Regions from separate parts of the Eubacterium sp. An3 genome, predicted to be linked through region 2. Evidence: predicted binding sites of a transcription regulator. Region 2 holds the regulator's gene; the other holds the start of a gene.
What was found. The regulator NrdR, encoded in region 2, represses ribonucleotide reductase genes. The targets are predictions, from matches to a motif close to CACNANATNTNGTG.
Positions count from the first base shown of each region.

Region 1: a site for NrdR is predicted at 5,878-5,891, ahead of B5F87_RS14145 (anaerobic ribonucleoside triphosphate reductase). Genes of this name have one in related genera too.

Region 1 is NZ_NFIR01000019.1:43,551-51,494, reverse strand. Features, by position in the region: gene B5F87_RS14170 (ATP-dependent RecD-like DNA helicase) at 1-1,507, shown strand, start outside; gene B5F87_RS14165 (ComF family protein) at 1,518-2,438, opposite strand; gene B5F87_RS14160 (dUTP diphosphatase) at 2,440-2,874, opposite strand; gene nrdG (anaerobic ribonucleoside-triphosphate reductase activating protein) at 2,929-3,420, opposite strand; gene nrdD (anaerobic ribonucleoside-triphosphate reductase) at 3,410-3,565, opposite strand; gene B5F87_RS14145 (anaerobic ribonucleoside triphosphate reductase) at 3,580-5,838, opposite strand; gene rpmG (50S ribosomal protein L33) at 6,425-6,574, shown strand; gene secE (preprotein translocase subunit SecE) at 6,601-6,798, shown strand; gene nusG (transcription termination/antitermination protein NusG) at 6,820-7,341, shown strand; gene rplK (50S ribosomal protein L11) at 7,405-7,830, shown strand; gene rplA (50S ribosomal protein L1) at 7,906-7,944, shown strand, end outside.
Region 2 is NZ_NFIR01000002.1:168,762-176,705, reverse strand. Features, by position in the region: gene B5F87_RS03195 (four-carbon acid sugar kinase family protein) at 1-610, shown strand, start outside; gene B5F87_RS03190 (cyclase family protein) at 721-1,410, shown strand; gene B5F87_RS03185 (GntR family transcriptional regulator) at 1,464-2,123, opposite strand; gene B5F87_RS03180 (polyribonucleotide nucleotidyltransferase) at 2,510-4,600, shown strand; gene nrdR (transcriptional regulator NrdR) at 4,695-5,192, shown strand; gene B5F87_RS03170 (YifB family Mg chelatase-like AAA ATPase) at 5,327-6,904, shown strand; gene dprA (DNA-processing protein DprA) at 6,995-7,944, shown strand, end outside.

The DNA.
Region 1 (7,944 bases), on a different contig from region 2:
CAATACCGGGCAAATGCTCGGTATGCCCCCGGAATATATCGGGGATCATCTGATGAATCTGGTGATGGATAAAAAGCTGATGATTCGCGTTGCGGGTGAGGAGGAACACGTTTATTTAAGCACCTACTATTTTATGGAGAGGAATGCTGCCTCCATGCTCCTGAATCTTGATCTGAAGTTTCCGGCAGATGAAGAAACACTTGCCGGTCGTATCTCCTCATTGCAGGAAGAGACTGGCATAGAGCTTGACGAGCTGCAAAAGTCCGCCGTGCGGCAGGCGCTGACGGAAGGAGTTCTCGTGGTCACGGGCGGGCCCGGCACGGGAAAGACTACGACCATCAATCTGATGATCCGCTGTTTTGAGGCGGAAGATATGGATATCGTTCTGGCGGCTCCCACGGGCAGAGCGGCGAAGCGTATGACGGAGGCAACAGGCTACGAGGCAAAGACCATTCACCGTCTGCTGGAATTGAACGGAGGAATTGAGGATGGCGATACCTGGCGCTTTGAGAAGAATGAGGAGAACCCTATAGAGGCTGATGTGATCATTTTGGATGAGATGTCTATGGTGGACATTTCCCTGATGTATTCCTTCCTGAAGGCCGTACTGCCAGGTACCCGGCTGATTCTGGTGGGAGACTCCAATCAGCTGCCAAGCGTGGGCGCAGGAAATGTACTGAAAGACATCATTGAATCGGAAGTGTTTCCTGTGGTGCGGCTCACGAAGATCTATCGGCAGGAGGCTACCAGCCAGATCGTGTTAAATGCCCACAAGATCAACGAGGGAGAGCAGATCGTCCTTGATAACCGGAACCGGGATTTCTTTTTCTTTGAGAAAAAAGATATCCGCTCCGTGACGGCAGGAGTCATTTATCTTGTGAAGGACCGCCTGCCGGAATACATCGGCGTGAATCCCTTTGAGATACAGGTGCTGACGCCCATGCGCAAAGGCGAACTGGGCGTGGAACACATGAATCAGGTACTCCAGTATTATCTGAATCCCGCCTCGTCCGATAAAGAAGAGCGGGAAGTGCACACCGGAGTTTTCCGGGAGGGAGACAAGGTGATGCAGATAAAGAATAACTATAAGATCGAGTGGAAGGTCGTCAATAAAAAAGGATTTTCCGTGGAAGAAGGACTGGGCGTTTTTAACGGAGACATGGGCGTCATCCGCAAGATTAATACATTTACGGAAAAAGTGACCGTAGTCTTTGATGAGAACCGCCAGGTGGAGTACCCGTTCTCCAATCTGGATGAACTGGAGCTGGCTTACGCCATCACCATACATAAGTCCCAGGGCAGCGAGTACCCGGCAGTGGTGCTGCCGCTCTTAAGCGGCCCGTCCATTTTGTGCAACAGGAATCTGCTCTACACGGCGGTGACCAGAGCGCAGCGGTGCGTGGCCATCATCGGCCGCCAGACTATGGTGGAGCAGATGATCCGCAACGAGTCGGAGCAGAAGAGATATACAGGGCTTAGAGACTGTCTGATGGAGGGCAGCGTGTAAAAAACTGGTTTTAATCTCTGGAGACGCCGATACATACGGAGTAAATATATACATTTTTCACTCCGGCGGCGTGGAGGATGCGGGTGCAGATTTCCATGGTGGCTCCCGTGGTGTAGATATCGTCAATTAAGAGAACCGTGTTGATGCCTGTAATTTCCTTCCGGCAGGCGGGATTGACCATGAATGCGTCCTGCAGGTTGTTGAGACGCGCCTGAGGGCGGAGAGCTTTTTGGGGCGGCGTGTCAATGGTGCGCAGAAGCAGGTGACTCAGGCATGGAATATGCAGCAGGACGGACAGATCCCGGGCCAGAAGTTCCGCCTGATTATAACCCCGCAGACGGCGTTTGTGGCTGTGGATGGGAACGGGAACCAGTACGTCCGGTTTCCGTCGGAGAATATCTGCTGCATGGCGAGAAAAGATTTCGCGGACAAAGAACTGGGAGAGAACGCGGCGATTCTTGTACTTGAAGGCCGTCATGGCAGGACGTGTCTTTTCGTTATACAGAAAAAGCGCCAGGCCGGAACGAAAGCTTTTGGGAAATATGCGGCAGTCGTAGCAATATTCCTGCTCTCTAGAAGAGACCGGTTTGCCGCAGGACAGGCAGGTCGGTTCCTGCACATAGGGAAGCTGCGGAGCGCACTTGCTGCATACATAGTCCCTGTAAGGAAGCAGAACGCCGCAGACAGGACAGTTCCTCGGATAAAGGATGGGAAGAACACGGTCATAAAAGAGGAAGCGCAGCAGATTACGGGAGGGCAGACGGACCGGAACGACAGAAGAAGGCGCATCTGCCCGGCTGTTTGTATGAGTTTTATGACAGAATTTACAATAAATATAACGGAAAAACCGGAAATGCAGACGGTGCATTCCCGGTTTTTTCTTTTGTACAGATTTTTTTAATATATTAAGTTTCTCTAATATATCAAACATATTACGCCTTTCCTGTACTGCCAAAACCGCCCCGGTCCGTGTGGTGAAGCGTGTCTGTCTCCTCAAAATGGATGACAGGCTGGTGCTTCATGATACGGAACTGACAGATGCGGTCATTGACGTGAATCTCGGTGTCACGCACGGCGAGAACCGGCATGTACCACTGGTCATTGTCGCCGCAGTAGGATTCGTCGATGACACCCATGTGATTGGTCTGGATGACGCCAAAATTCTTGAATGTGGAACTTCGGGGCACCACATGGGCCTCATAACCCGCCGGAAGCTCCATGGCGACGCCTAAAGGAATGAGAGCAAACTCTCCTTTCTTCAATGAGACGTCTGCGGCGGCCCGCAGGTCGATCCAGTCCGACTTGTTTTCTATGTAGGTTAATTTCTCAATCTCATCAGAGAAATACTTGATTCGTATAGTTTCCATAAATGTATCTCCTTGTAACCGGAAAATGGCTGGGCTGGCGCAGGATGATGCAGATTACAGCGGGGCGTCTGCCGGCTGATCCAGGGTGATAAGCCTCTGGTTGCTGCTTCCGCGGAATTCCAGCGTCAGGTCGCGCAGTTCTTCGACATAAGGACCGTCCACCAGCACATTGGTCACAGACAAAAGATTGCCAATAGCAGGGTCTGTCTTGGCCATCTCCAGCAAATCTTCATAGACATAACCTGTGTAAGTCATAACATGACCGCCGGTGGCGCGTACCATGCGTCCCAGGGCTGCCAGAGGTTCCGGCTGGCAGAAAGGTTCTCCGCCGGAAAAAGTGATGCCGGAAAGGAGAGGATTCTTTCTGTATTCTCTAAAAATATAGTCTATTGTTTCCACATAGCCGTCAGTAAAAGAGTGAGTCTGGGGATTGTGACAGCCTTTGCAGTGATGCGGGCATCCCTGCACAAAAACGACATAACGGAGTCCCGGTCCGTCCACGATGGACTCTTCCACCAGACCGCTTAAGCGTAACTCAAAGGCCATGTTTTACGCGGTCTCTTTCTTCGGCTTTTTTGGCGTTATTAAAACGATCCATAGTACCCACCAGATATCCGGTGATTCTTCTGATGCGGTCAAAGTCGACATTTTTTCCGATTGCAGTGGTTTCTGCTGTTTTATTATTCAACATAAAAATGCTCCTTTCTATCTTTTGATGGGCGGGACGTCCGGATACTTCTTCTGAAGTTCCAGAAGCTTCTCGATGGAGATGGATTCTCCGGCCCGCCTTCCACAACGTGGACAGACGTCGTTAATGACTCCAGTATACCCGCAAACCGGGTCGCGGTCAACCGGGTGATTGATAGAACCGTAACCGACGCCCTGTTCTTTCATGTACCGGATAATGGATTCGAAGGCAGGAAGGTTACGGCTGGTATCGCCGTCAAGCTCCACATAGCTGATGTGACCGGCGTTGGTCAGCGCATGATATGGCGCTTCCAGCTCAATCTTCCGGTATGCCTTGATCGGATAATATACCGGTACGTGGAAAGAATTGGTGTAATACTCTCTGTCAGTGATGCCCGGCAGTTCTCCGTATTTTTTGCGGTCCATTTTTACAAAACGTCCGCTCAGCCCCTCGGCAGGGGTGGCAAGCAAGGTGAAATTAAGACCTGTCTTCTGGGACTCAGCGTCCAGTTTATGACGCATGTGGCTGATGATGGCGAGCCCCAGTTTCTGTGCTTCTTCACTCTCGCCGTGATGTTTGCCGATGAGCGCCTTTAATGTCTCTGCAAGGCCGATAAAACCGACGCTCAGTGTTCCGTGCTTCAGTACCTCGCCTATGGTGTCGTCAATGGACAGGTGCTCGGAATCAATCCAGATGCCCTGGGCCATCAGGAAAGGATAGTTGCGTACCTTTCTGGCCGCCTGAATCTTAAATCGATGCAGCAGCTGACGGATAACAAGATCCATCATATCATCAAGTTTCTGATAAAAAACTTCGAGATCGCCGTGGGCTTCAATTCCCAGCCGGGGCAGGTTGATGGAAGTAAAACTTAAGTTACCCCGCCCGAAAGTAACCTGTCTGTCCGGGTCATGGACGTTGCCGAGAACCCTGGTCCGGCAGCCCATGTAAGCGACTTCTGTATTAGGATCGCCTTCTTTGTAATAAGACAGGTTGAATGGCGCGTCAATGAAACTGAAGTTCGGAAACAGGCGTTTGGCTGAAGTTTTGATGGCCAGCTGGAACAGATCGTAATTCGGGTCGCCCGGATTATAATTGACGCCTTCTTTTACTTTGAAGATCTGTACCGGGAAAATAGGGGTTTCTCCTGCTCCCAGACCATCTATGGTAGACTCCAGCAGGTTTCGGATGACCATGCGGCCTTCCGGCGAGGTGTCCGTCCCATAATTAATGGAAGAAAACGGAACCTGTGCTCCGGCTCTGGAATGCATGGTGTTCAGGTTGTGGATGAGGGACTGCATGGCCTGACGGGTCTGCTCTTCCGTATACTGCATGGCCTGTTCCATGCAGAAGCTATGCATTTCATCCAGATTTTCCTTGAGGCTGTCCTCCAGAGGAAGCTGGCGGAAGGCGTCAAGGTAAGTCTGTTCCTGTCCCATCTTCAGAGGAAAGGTCACTGCATTTCTTAACACCTTTTCCAGGGTCTCAGCCTTCTGCCTGTCATAGCGCAGCCGAACCTCCACGAAGGAGCGCAAAGCCTTGAAATATTCTTTCGTGTAGGTCTTGGATACGCCTTCTGCCATGGCGTAGTCAAAGTTCGGGAGACTCTGGCCGCCGTGCATCTCGTTCTGGTTGGCCTGAATGACGATACAGGCCAGCGCCGCATAAGTAATGATGGACTGGGGTTCACGCACATAGCCGTGTCCGGTGGAAAATCCGCTCTTGAACAGGCGGATCAGATCGATCTGGCAGCAGGTCTCCGTCAGCATATAAAAATCCATATCATGGATATGGATGTCTCCGTTGGTGTGGGCCGCTCCGATATCTTTCGGCAGCACGTAGTTGGTGATGAAATACTTGGAACCTTCCGAACCGTACCGGAGCATGGTTCCCATGGCAGTGTCGCCGTCGATGTTGGCGTTCTCCCGCTTAATATTCTCCGATTTGGCGCTGGAGTAGGTCAGACGCTCATAAATATTCATCAGATCGAACTCGGTGCTGCGGATCTTGGCATGTTCCGCCCGGTACAAAATATAAGCCTTGGCGGTGGATGCGAAATCGTAGCGGATCAGCATGGCCTCCACAATATCCTGTATCTGCTCAACGGTGGGAACCTCCACATCTTCCACGGCATCGCAGACCTTCTGTGTCAGATAAGAAAGATCCGCGGGAGTCAGATGATCCTCGGAGGCAGTGCTGGCGCGATGGATCGCATTCAAGATCTTGATGGAATCAAAAGGAACCAGGTCGCCGTTGCGCTTCTGAATCTGTTTTCCCATAATATAGTAAAACTCCTTTAATATGTCATATAGACGAAACACAATATATAGTAATTGCGATGAAAACAAACACTATATAGTGAGTTGCGTACCACAATAGTATCACCGGACGAGGGTTTCGTCAACGGAAAATAGTTGTTGCATTTTCCGTAAAAAAGGGTAAGATATTATCAGACAATAAAAAACAGTTCTGACAATTGGCTGATTTGTTTATAAAGGGGGATATCCTGGAAAGTTATCCACATTTTCGGTAGAAGTGTGGAAAAGTCAAATGGACGAGGAAAACAGAGACTTATCAACAATAAAATAAAAAGTTATCCACATTATCCACAAAATCCACAGGTGATTGTGGATAATTTATGCACAACAAAAATAGACGGCTGTACATTTTATATATTTTTATAAAAAAGGAGAAATTTGAACGGCGGGAAGCAGGAGATGGAATATCATGCAGAATATAATCCCGCTGTAAAAAAGGGATTGACTCCGGACGTACGGTATGGTATATTAAGCTGGCGATGGAATAGGTCTTTTTTTTATGCCTAAAAAAGACAAATGCATAATTAAAAAATTGGAGGTGGAAGTTGTGCGCGTGAAGATTACATTGGCATGTACAGAGTGCAAGCAGCGTAACTACAATACTACGAAGGAGAAAAAGAATCATCCGGAAAGACTGGAAACCAGCAAGTATTGCAGATTCTGCAGGAAGCATACTGTTCATAAGGAAACAAAATAGTTGAACCGTTTATAAGGAGTGATGACATGAGCGACGAAAAAAAGAAAACAGGAATCCGTGGTTGGTTCCGTGGTCTTCAGTCCGAGTTTAAAAAGATCACCTGGCCGGATAAGGACAGGCTGGTACGAGAAACAGCGACTGTCGCAGTGGTATCTGTAATCCTTGGTATCATCATTGCTACCCTGGATATGGTTCTTCAGTATGGAATTAATTTTCTTGTCTAGCAAAAGGGTAAAGGTGAATATATGTCAGAATTGAACTGGTATGTGGTCCATACCTACTCAGGCTATGAAAATAAAGTAAAAGCGAATATTGAAAAGACAATTGAAAACAGAAAGCTGCAGGATCAGATATTCGAAGTCAGAGTTCCCCTTCAGGAAGTTGTAGAGATGAAGGGCGGAGTTAAAAAAAATGTTTCCAAAAAGATGTTTCCCGGATACGTTCTTGTAAACATGGTTATGAATGACGACACATGGTACGTCATCCGCAACACAAGAGGCGTTACAGGTTTCGTAGGCCCGGGATCTGAGCCTATCCCTCTGACGATGGCTGAGATGAGAAATCTGGGCATCGCTGAGACGGAAGAAGAGGTTGAGATCGATGTGGAAGTCGGCGATCTGATCGAAGTGGTATCCGGCGCATGGGAAGGTCGTGTGAGCCAGGTCAAAGATATTAACATGGGCAAGCAGACCGTGACCATCGAGGTGGATATGTTCGGTCGGGAGACTTCTGTAGAGATTGGATTTTTAGACGTAAAGAAATTATAAGATGTCTGAACAGGACAGTGGGAGGGAGATTCCCGCAATTACCACAATAGGAGGTTAGCTATCATGGCGAAGAAAGTAACAGGTTATATTAAATTACAGATTCCGGCAGGCAAGGCAACTCCTGCACCGCCTGTAGGTCCGGCCTTAGGTCAGCACGGAGTAAATATCGTACAGTTTACGAAGGAGTTCAACGCAAGAACAGCAGATAAAGGCGATCTGATCATCCCTGTCGTAATCACGGTATATCAGGACAGAACATTCAGTTTCATTACAAAAACTCCACCGGCAGCAGTATTATTAAAGAAATACTGCAACATCAAATCCGGTTCCGGCGAACCAAACAGAACAAAAGTGGCATCTATCTCCAAAGATAAGATTAAAGAGATTGCCGAAATGAAAATGCCGGACTTAAATGCAGCTAGTATCGAAGCAGCTATGAGCATGATTGCAGGTACTGCAAGAAGCATGGGAATCACTGTTGAGGACTAATTGTAATTTTGAAGGATTTAATTTGACGAAGTGGGAGGGTCGCTCCCGATAATACCACAGGAGGTTATTTTTAAAATGAAAAAAGGTAAGAGATATCAGGAAGCTGCAAAGCTC
Region 2 (7,944 bases):
CGTCAAGGTCATGGGAGGGGTGTCCGACCAGCCTCTGCTTACGAGAGAGCAGATGGTTGTGAAGGAGACCGACAGCGGCGGCGTCATTGTGATCGGTTCCCACACGGAAAAGACCACGAGACAGATGGAGATGTTAAAAGAGATTCCGGACATTGCCTTTGTGGAGCTTAACGCCAGGCTGGTGAGAGACGAGGCGGCTTTTGCCAGAGAGGTGGAGCGATGTCTGGCTCTGGAAGAGGAGTACATTTCTTCCGGCAGGACCGTGTGTGTATACACTACCAGGACGCTGATAACCGCAGATACCGGAGATAAAGAAGACGACCTGCGGCTGGCAGTTCGCATCTCTGACGCCGTGCAGTCTCTGGTGGGCCGTCTGTCTATCGTGCCGAGCTTTGTTATCGCCAAGGGTGGTATCACGTCCTCGGATGTGGGAACGAAGGCGCTGGCTGTGCAGCGTGCCAATGTGCTCGGACAGATCAAACCAGGCATTCCGGTGTGGCAGACCGGCGATGAGAGCAAGTTCCCGCAGACGCCGTATGTCATCTTCCCGGGCAACGTGGGAGAGGATAGTACATTGAAAGAAGCGGCGGAGATTCTGATAAGGAAGTAAATGTGCTGCCGGCGGCAGAACCGCAGAAAAGGGACTGGAAGATGAGTCTGCCGGCTGCATAATAAAGTACACAAGTCAAATATCGAACGATTGAGAAGGAGGTTTTTGTTATGTTTATGTTTTTATCACATCCACTGGATCCGGAGGGTTACGCGTGGCCGGGTGAGCCTGTTGTCAAAGTAAAACAGTGTACGGATGTTTCCGATGACTGTCCGTTCTGCAGCTTCATATCCGAAGTGCCGAATCACTGCGGCACACATATGGATGCTCCGAGACATTTTGTGAAGGACGGTCTCAGCATCAACGAGCTGCCGATTGAGTATTTCTGCCATACGGAGGTGGCGCTGCTGGAGATTCCGAAGGGACCGGCAGAAGGTATCTATAAAGAAGATCTGGAGCCATTTGCAGATACTTTATCCAAAGTATCTTTTGCGCTGATCCGCACCGGCATGGAGAAATACCGCGATACCGATCAGAACATTTACCAGAACGAAGGCGTTTACATTGCGCCGAGCGCCGGCGATTATCTGACAGAGGAATTCCCGAACCTTAAGGGAGTCGGAATGGATTTCCTGGCCATCGGCTCCGCTTCTTCCAAATGCCCGGAAGGCGAGCTGCCGCCGGATTGTCACAGACATATGCTTGGTTACTATACAGGCAAGTTTGTGACCGGCGTGGAGGATATGCATTTATCCGAGATTCCGAAAGGAGCAAAGATCACAAGATTCTTTAACGCTCCGCTTCGCATCAAGGGGCTGGATTCCAGTCAGGTAGTCTGCATTGCAGAGATTGAAGATTGATCATCAAAAAAAGAATTATAAAACAGCGGTTCGCATAGCGGCCGCTGTTTTTTTTAGGATTCCAGAAGTTTGAGATTGATATTCTGAGCGGTGGTCAGGTGGTGCTCCACCATATTTTCCAGACCGTTCATATCATGTTCCCGGAGCATCCGGAGAAATGCTTCATGTTCTGTGATAGTTTCTTCCATACGTCCCTCTCTGGAGAAGGAGGTGACATTCAGCCAGAAGATCCGGTACATAAACCGGCGGTAAATTTCCAGCATGGATTCATTGCCCACGTATTGGACAAGACTGCGGTGAAATTCATAATCTTTTCTGCCGAAATCTTCAGTTGAGCAGGTGGTTTCAGTAATCTCCTTCTGGCTGTCAACTTTGGAAGAGAGCTTTTTATAATACTGTTGTCCCCGGTCCGTGTGAAGGTTTTGGGAAAGCTGTTTGAAACAGTAGACTTCGATGGCGTTTCGGATCTGATAAGTTTCGATAATGTCTTCCCTTGTCATTTTGTGGAGAATAAATCCTTTGCTGGGAAGAATGTCAAGATAACGTTCCTGTTCAAGACGCAGCACGGCGTCCCGGAAAGGCGTCCGGGAAAATCCTGATTCTTTTGCCAGCTGATTTAGAGAATATATGGTATCAGGCTGAAGTTCTCCTTTTTTGATGTGTTCAATGAGATAATCGTATGCCTGTGTTTGTAATAATTGCGTTTCTTTCATGGCAGTACCTCGAATTATTTTTAATATCAGATTATTTGTCAGATTGCTTGTCCGGAATATTTTATAATGATTGTATGATAAAATGAAATCTCCGGGTTGTCAATGAAGAGAACAATGAGAACCGGAATAAAATAAAAAGGGATATAATAGAAAAAAAGTCTGGTATTCTTCTGCGCGGTGTGATAAAATAAGCAAGATTAGGCAATAGTAATAATAATATAGCAGACAAACAATGGGAAGTGCGTGACCGGGACTTCTGAAAAGCACATTGGTGAACAGTGTATTTTTCAGTTGTTTCGGAGCCTTCCCAATGATGCGTGGATACGGGCAGTGTTTTTTAACCTTCCCGTATTATGTTTGTCATAATGGATTTAGGAGGTATCAGAATGATAAAACAGTTTTCCATGGAACTGGCAGGAAGAACTCTGTCGGTCGAGATCGGAAGAGTTGCCGCTCAGGCCAACGGCGCGGCATTTATGCATTACGGAGATACGGTGGTACTGTCTACGGCCACTGCATCCGATAAGCCGAGAGAAGGAATTGATTTCTTCCCTCTGAGCGTGGAGTTTGAGGAGAAAATGTACTCTGTCGGAAAGATTCCGGGAGGATTTAATAAGAGAGAAGGAAAGGCGTCCGAGCATGCTGTGCTCACATCCCGTGTCATTGACCGTCCGATGCGTCCGCTTTTCCCGAAGGATTACAGAAATGACGTAACTTTAAATAACCTGGTGATGTCTGTGGATCCGGACTGTTCACCGGAGGTGACAGCGATGCTCGGTTCTTCCATTGCCACCTGTATTTCCGACATCCCGTTTGACGGACCGATCGCAGCCACACAGATGGGACTCATTGATGGAGAGTTCATCGTGAACCCGACAGCGGATCAGCAGCAGGTATCCGACCTGGCGCTGACCGTTGCATCCACCGCAGAGAAGGTTATCATGATCGAGGCGGGCGCCAACGAGGTGCCGGAGGATGTGATGATCGACGCTATTTTTAAGGCTCATGAGGTCAACAAAGAGATTATCGCATTTATTCAGAAGATCGTTGATGAGTGCGGTAAAGAGAAACATGACTATGAGCATGTGGACACACCGGAAGAACTGTGGAACGACATGGTGGAGTTCATTACACCGGAAGCCATGGAAGAAGCGGTATTTACCGATGTGAAGCAGGTGCGTGAAGAAAACATCCGCCAGATTGAGGAGAAACTGGAAGAAAGATATGCGGAAGAGCATGAAGACTGGCTGCCGCTGATCGGCGACGCTGTGTACAAGTTCCAGAAAAAGACTGTCCGCAAAATGATCTTAAAAGATCACAAACGTCCGGACGGCAGAGCGATCGACGAGATCCGCCCGCTGTCCGCAGAGATCGACATTCTGCCTAGAGTACACGGTTCCGGTATGTTCAAGAGAGGACAGACACAGATCATGACGATCACAACACTGGCGCCGTTATCCGAAGTACAGAAGGTGGATGGCATAGATGTAAATGTAACATCCAAGAGATATATGCATCATTATAATTTCCCTAGCTATTCTGTGGGCGAGACCAAGCCGAGCCGAGGACCGGGACGCCGGGAGATCGGACATGGCGCTCTGGCAGAGCGGGCGCTGGTACCGGTGCTGCCAAGCGAGGATGAGTTCCCGTACGCAATCCGTACCGTATCCGAGACACTGGAATCCAACGGTTCCACTTCACAGGCCAGCGTGTGTGCCTCCACCCTGTCTCTGATGGCAGCTGGTGTTCCGATTAAGAAACCGGTAGCTGGTATCTCCACAGGTCTTGTGACCGGAGATACTGATGACGATTATCTGATCCTTACAGATATTCAGGGGCTGGAAGACTTTTTTGGAGACATGGATTTCAAGGTTGCCGGAACTCATGATGGTATCACTGCCATCCAGATGGATATCAAGATTCACGGCCTGACGCCGGACATCATCAAAGGAGCCATCACAAAGGCAAAGGCTGCAAGAGAGTACATTCTTACTGAGGTTATGGAGCCGGTAATCGCCGAGCCAAGACCGGAGGTTGGTAAATACGCGCCTAAGATTCAGCAGATGCATGTGGAGCCGGATAAGATCAGCGAGATCATCGGCAAACAGGGCAAGACTATCAACGGCATCATTGATGAGACCGGCGTGAAGATTGATATCAACGATGACGGAAGAGTGGATATCTGCGGCGTGGAACAGGATATGATTCATAAGGCTATGGAGCTGATTCGTCTTATTGTGGAGCCGGTAGAGGTCGGAGCTATCTATGAAGGTGAAGTTGTGAGAATCATGAATTTCGGTGCATTTGTACAGCTTGCTCCGAACAAAGACGGACTGATTCATATTTCCAAATTATCCAGAGACAGAGTAAATAAAGTAGAAGATGTGGTCAATATCGGTGACAAGGTGAGAGTAAAAGTTCTCGAGATCGACAAGATGGGCAGAATCAACCTGGCACTGAGAGAGAAATTAAGCTGATTGGTTCCTTTTCCCAGTGCAGTGCTTTTCCCGTTTTCAGGAACGCGCACTGCACTGACCGGGATACATAAGATACAGCCAGGGAGGAACATGTATGAAATGTCCATTTTGCGGTATGGATAACACCCGCGTGATTGATTCCAGACCTGCGGATGACAATGCGTCCATCCGGAGAAGAAGACAGTGTGATGAATGTGGGAAACGTTTTACCACATACGAAAAGGTAGAGATCATTCCTCTCACTGTCATAAAGAAGGACAGGAGCCGGGAGCCATATGACAGGAGCAAGATCATGGCCGGCGTTCTTCGTGCCTGCCACAAGCGGCCGATTCCTGTGGAGAAGATAGAAGAGACTGTCAATAAGATCGAGAATGACATTTTCAATCTGGAGTATAAGGAGATTGAAAGCAAGGTTATCGGCGAGATTGTCATGGAACGGCTCAAATCACTGGAGCAGGTGGCATATGTTCGATTTGCATCGGTTTACAGGGAGTTCAAAGATGTTAATACATTTATGAATGAACTGAAAAAGATGCTGGATTCCAGCAGCGATGCCGGCGGACAGGGAGAGTCAGAAATAAAAGGCGTGTAAAGCATAAAACATTAAAAAACTTCGGTATGAGCAATACCGGAGTTTTTTTAGAATATAAAATGTAAAATAATGTAAAATACACTTGAAAATGTAAAAATAATATGTTAAAATCTGGAAAAGTCAGGAGGTGAAACATGGTAGCAGAAGTTTTAAGCGGTATGGTACAGGGCGTACATGGAGAGATCATTACAGTACAGGCAGATGTTAGTGACGGTCTTCCGGTTTTTGGTCTGACCGGACATCTGTCTTCTGAAGTGAAGGAGGCAAAGGAACGAGTTCGCACTGCCCTGAAGAATACAGGCTGCCATCTTCCTCCTAGACGTGTCTCAGTGAATCTTGCGCCGGCAGACGTGAGAAAAAGCGGTACCTGCTATGATATGGCCATCGCCGTCGGCATTATGACAGCCATGGGACTGATACCGCAAAGTGCTGTCAGAGGAATTGTATTTCTGGGCGAGCTGGCTCTTGACGGTATGCTGTCGCCTGTTACGGGTGTGCTCGCTATCCTGAGGACTGCGCAGGAAGCGGGATACCATACCTGTGTAGTTCCTCCGGCCAATGTGCAGGAGGCGTCTCTCCTGCCGGAGATGAGGGTTCTGGGTTTTGCCAATTTAAAAGAAGTGACCGCCTTTTTGAGGGGGACGGCAGAGGATGAATATTCCGAAAGAAAAATCGTAACCTGTGTTAAAGATGTGGGGAAAACAATAAGAGCGGCGGGACGTCCGGACGGAGGGGCCGGGTATCCTGATTTATCGGAGGTAAAAGGACAGCGTATGGCTAAGAGAGCGCTGGAGATTGCTGTGGCCGGATATCACAATCTGTTTCTGGACGGGCCGCCCGGAGCGGGCAAGTCCATGCTGGCGTCATGCACGCCGGGGATTATGCCGGGAATGACCAGAGAAGAGATGATAGACGCTACCATGGTATACAGTGTGAAAGGGTTGCTGCGGGAAGGTTTTTCTCTGGTGGAGAACAGACCTTTCCGGGCTCCGTCTTCTTCTGTCACCATGGCCGGAATGTTCGGAGGAGGAAAGAATCCGAGCCCCGGGGAAGTGACTCTGGCACATCATGGGGTATTATTCCTGGATGAGTTTCCGGAATTTAAAAGAGAATTAATTGAGATGTTCCGGGTAGTGCTGGAAGATCATCAGGTCAGACAGATCAGAAATGGTAAAACGGTGACATTTCCGGCGGATTTTATTTTTATTGCCGCGGCCAATCCCTGCCCGTGCGGATATTTTCCTGACCGAAGATACTGCCATTGCAGTCCGAGGGAGATCTTTCATTATCAGAATCGTCTGAGCGGGCCCATTCTGGATCGTCTGGATCTTTTTGTGCGCTGTGACAAAATGTCTTATGAGACGATGACGGAGGAGAAAGAAGGAGAAACTTCAGCGATGGTCCGGGAAAGAGTCCGGGAGGTATGGGGACTGCAAAAGGAACGTTTTAAATCAGGCGGAAGTAATTTTAACGGACGTATGACGCCGAAAGAAGTGAAAAAATACTGCGTGCTGGATGAGAATTCACGGAAGCTGATGAAAGAAGTATTTGACCGTCTGCGGCTGACCGGCCGCTCATACAACCGTATTCTCAAAGTGGGAAGAACAATCGCTGATATGGAAGGCTCCGCCCGGATCAGGGAAGAACATCTGCGGGAGGCGCTGATGTTCCGCCGGACTGCGCCTTTTGGGCAAGATCCGGATACGCCGTAGCATCGTAGAGCGTTCCGCACGGAGGTATTTTGCGGCAGAGTGATACCGCGGGACGCAGGGGCGTCGGGTGAGAATGGTCGGGGGGCAGATATGAGCGATAAAGAGACAGATTATAAAGTGGAAGAAAACAACGCGTTTTTCTGGTATTGGTTTGTGAACATATCCGGAGTAGGCAGTGTGTCCAGAAAGAAGCTGCTGGACCGCTTTATCCATCCGGCAGTCCTGTATCATGCGGGAAAGAGAGAGTACGAAGATATCCTGAGTCCAAAGCAGTGCGTATATTTACAAAACTCCCGCAATACATATAGGATAAATCAGTCGATGCAGAAGTTGGAGACTTCCGGCGTGCATTTTGTGCATTGGGAATCTCCGGAGTATCCCCGGAAGTTCAGGCAGCTGTTTGATCCTCCGTATGGCATATATGTCAAAGGAAGGCTTCCGGCAGAGGATATGCCGGTGCTTGGCATGGTGGGATCCCGGGCGGCGACTCCCTACGGTCTTCATATGGCGCAGAGCTTCGCGGAGTCATTGGCGCTGCAGGGCATCCAGATCGTCAGCGGTCTGGCAGCGGGAATTGATGCTGCAAGCCACAGAGGAGCACTTCGGGCCGGAGGATACACTCTTGGAATTCTGGGCGGAGGCATCGATAGTATGTATCCCCGGGAGAATTTTTCTTTATATATGCAAATGTATGAAAGAGGAGGTGTGCTGTCAGAATATAATCTCGGCGTTCCCAACAGTCCGGGATTGTTTCCGCTCAGGAATCGTCTGATCAGTGGAATCGCGGACGGAGTATTTGTGCTGGAGGCAGGAGAAAAAAGCGGTTCTTTTATCACCATAGACCAGGCACTGGAACAAGGGAAAGAGGTGTTCGCAATGCCGGGGAGAGTTTCGGATCCGCTGAGCGCCGGATGCAACAGACTCATCGCGGAAGGAGCCTCTCTGGTACAGTGTCCCGAAGACATTGCCGGTCAGTTACTTGCCAAGTATGCAAAATCTGAGAAAAAGAATGGAAAAGAACAGGTAAAGTTTGCAAAAGA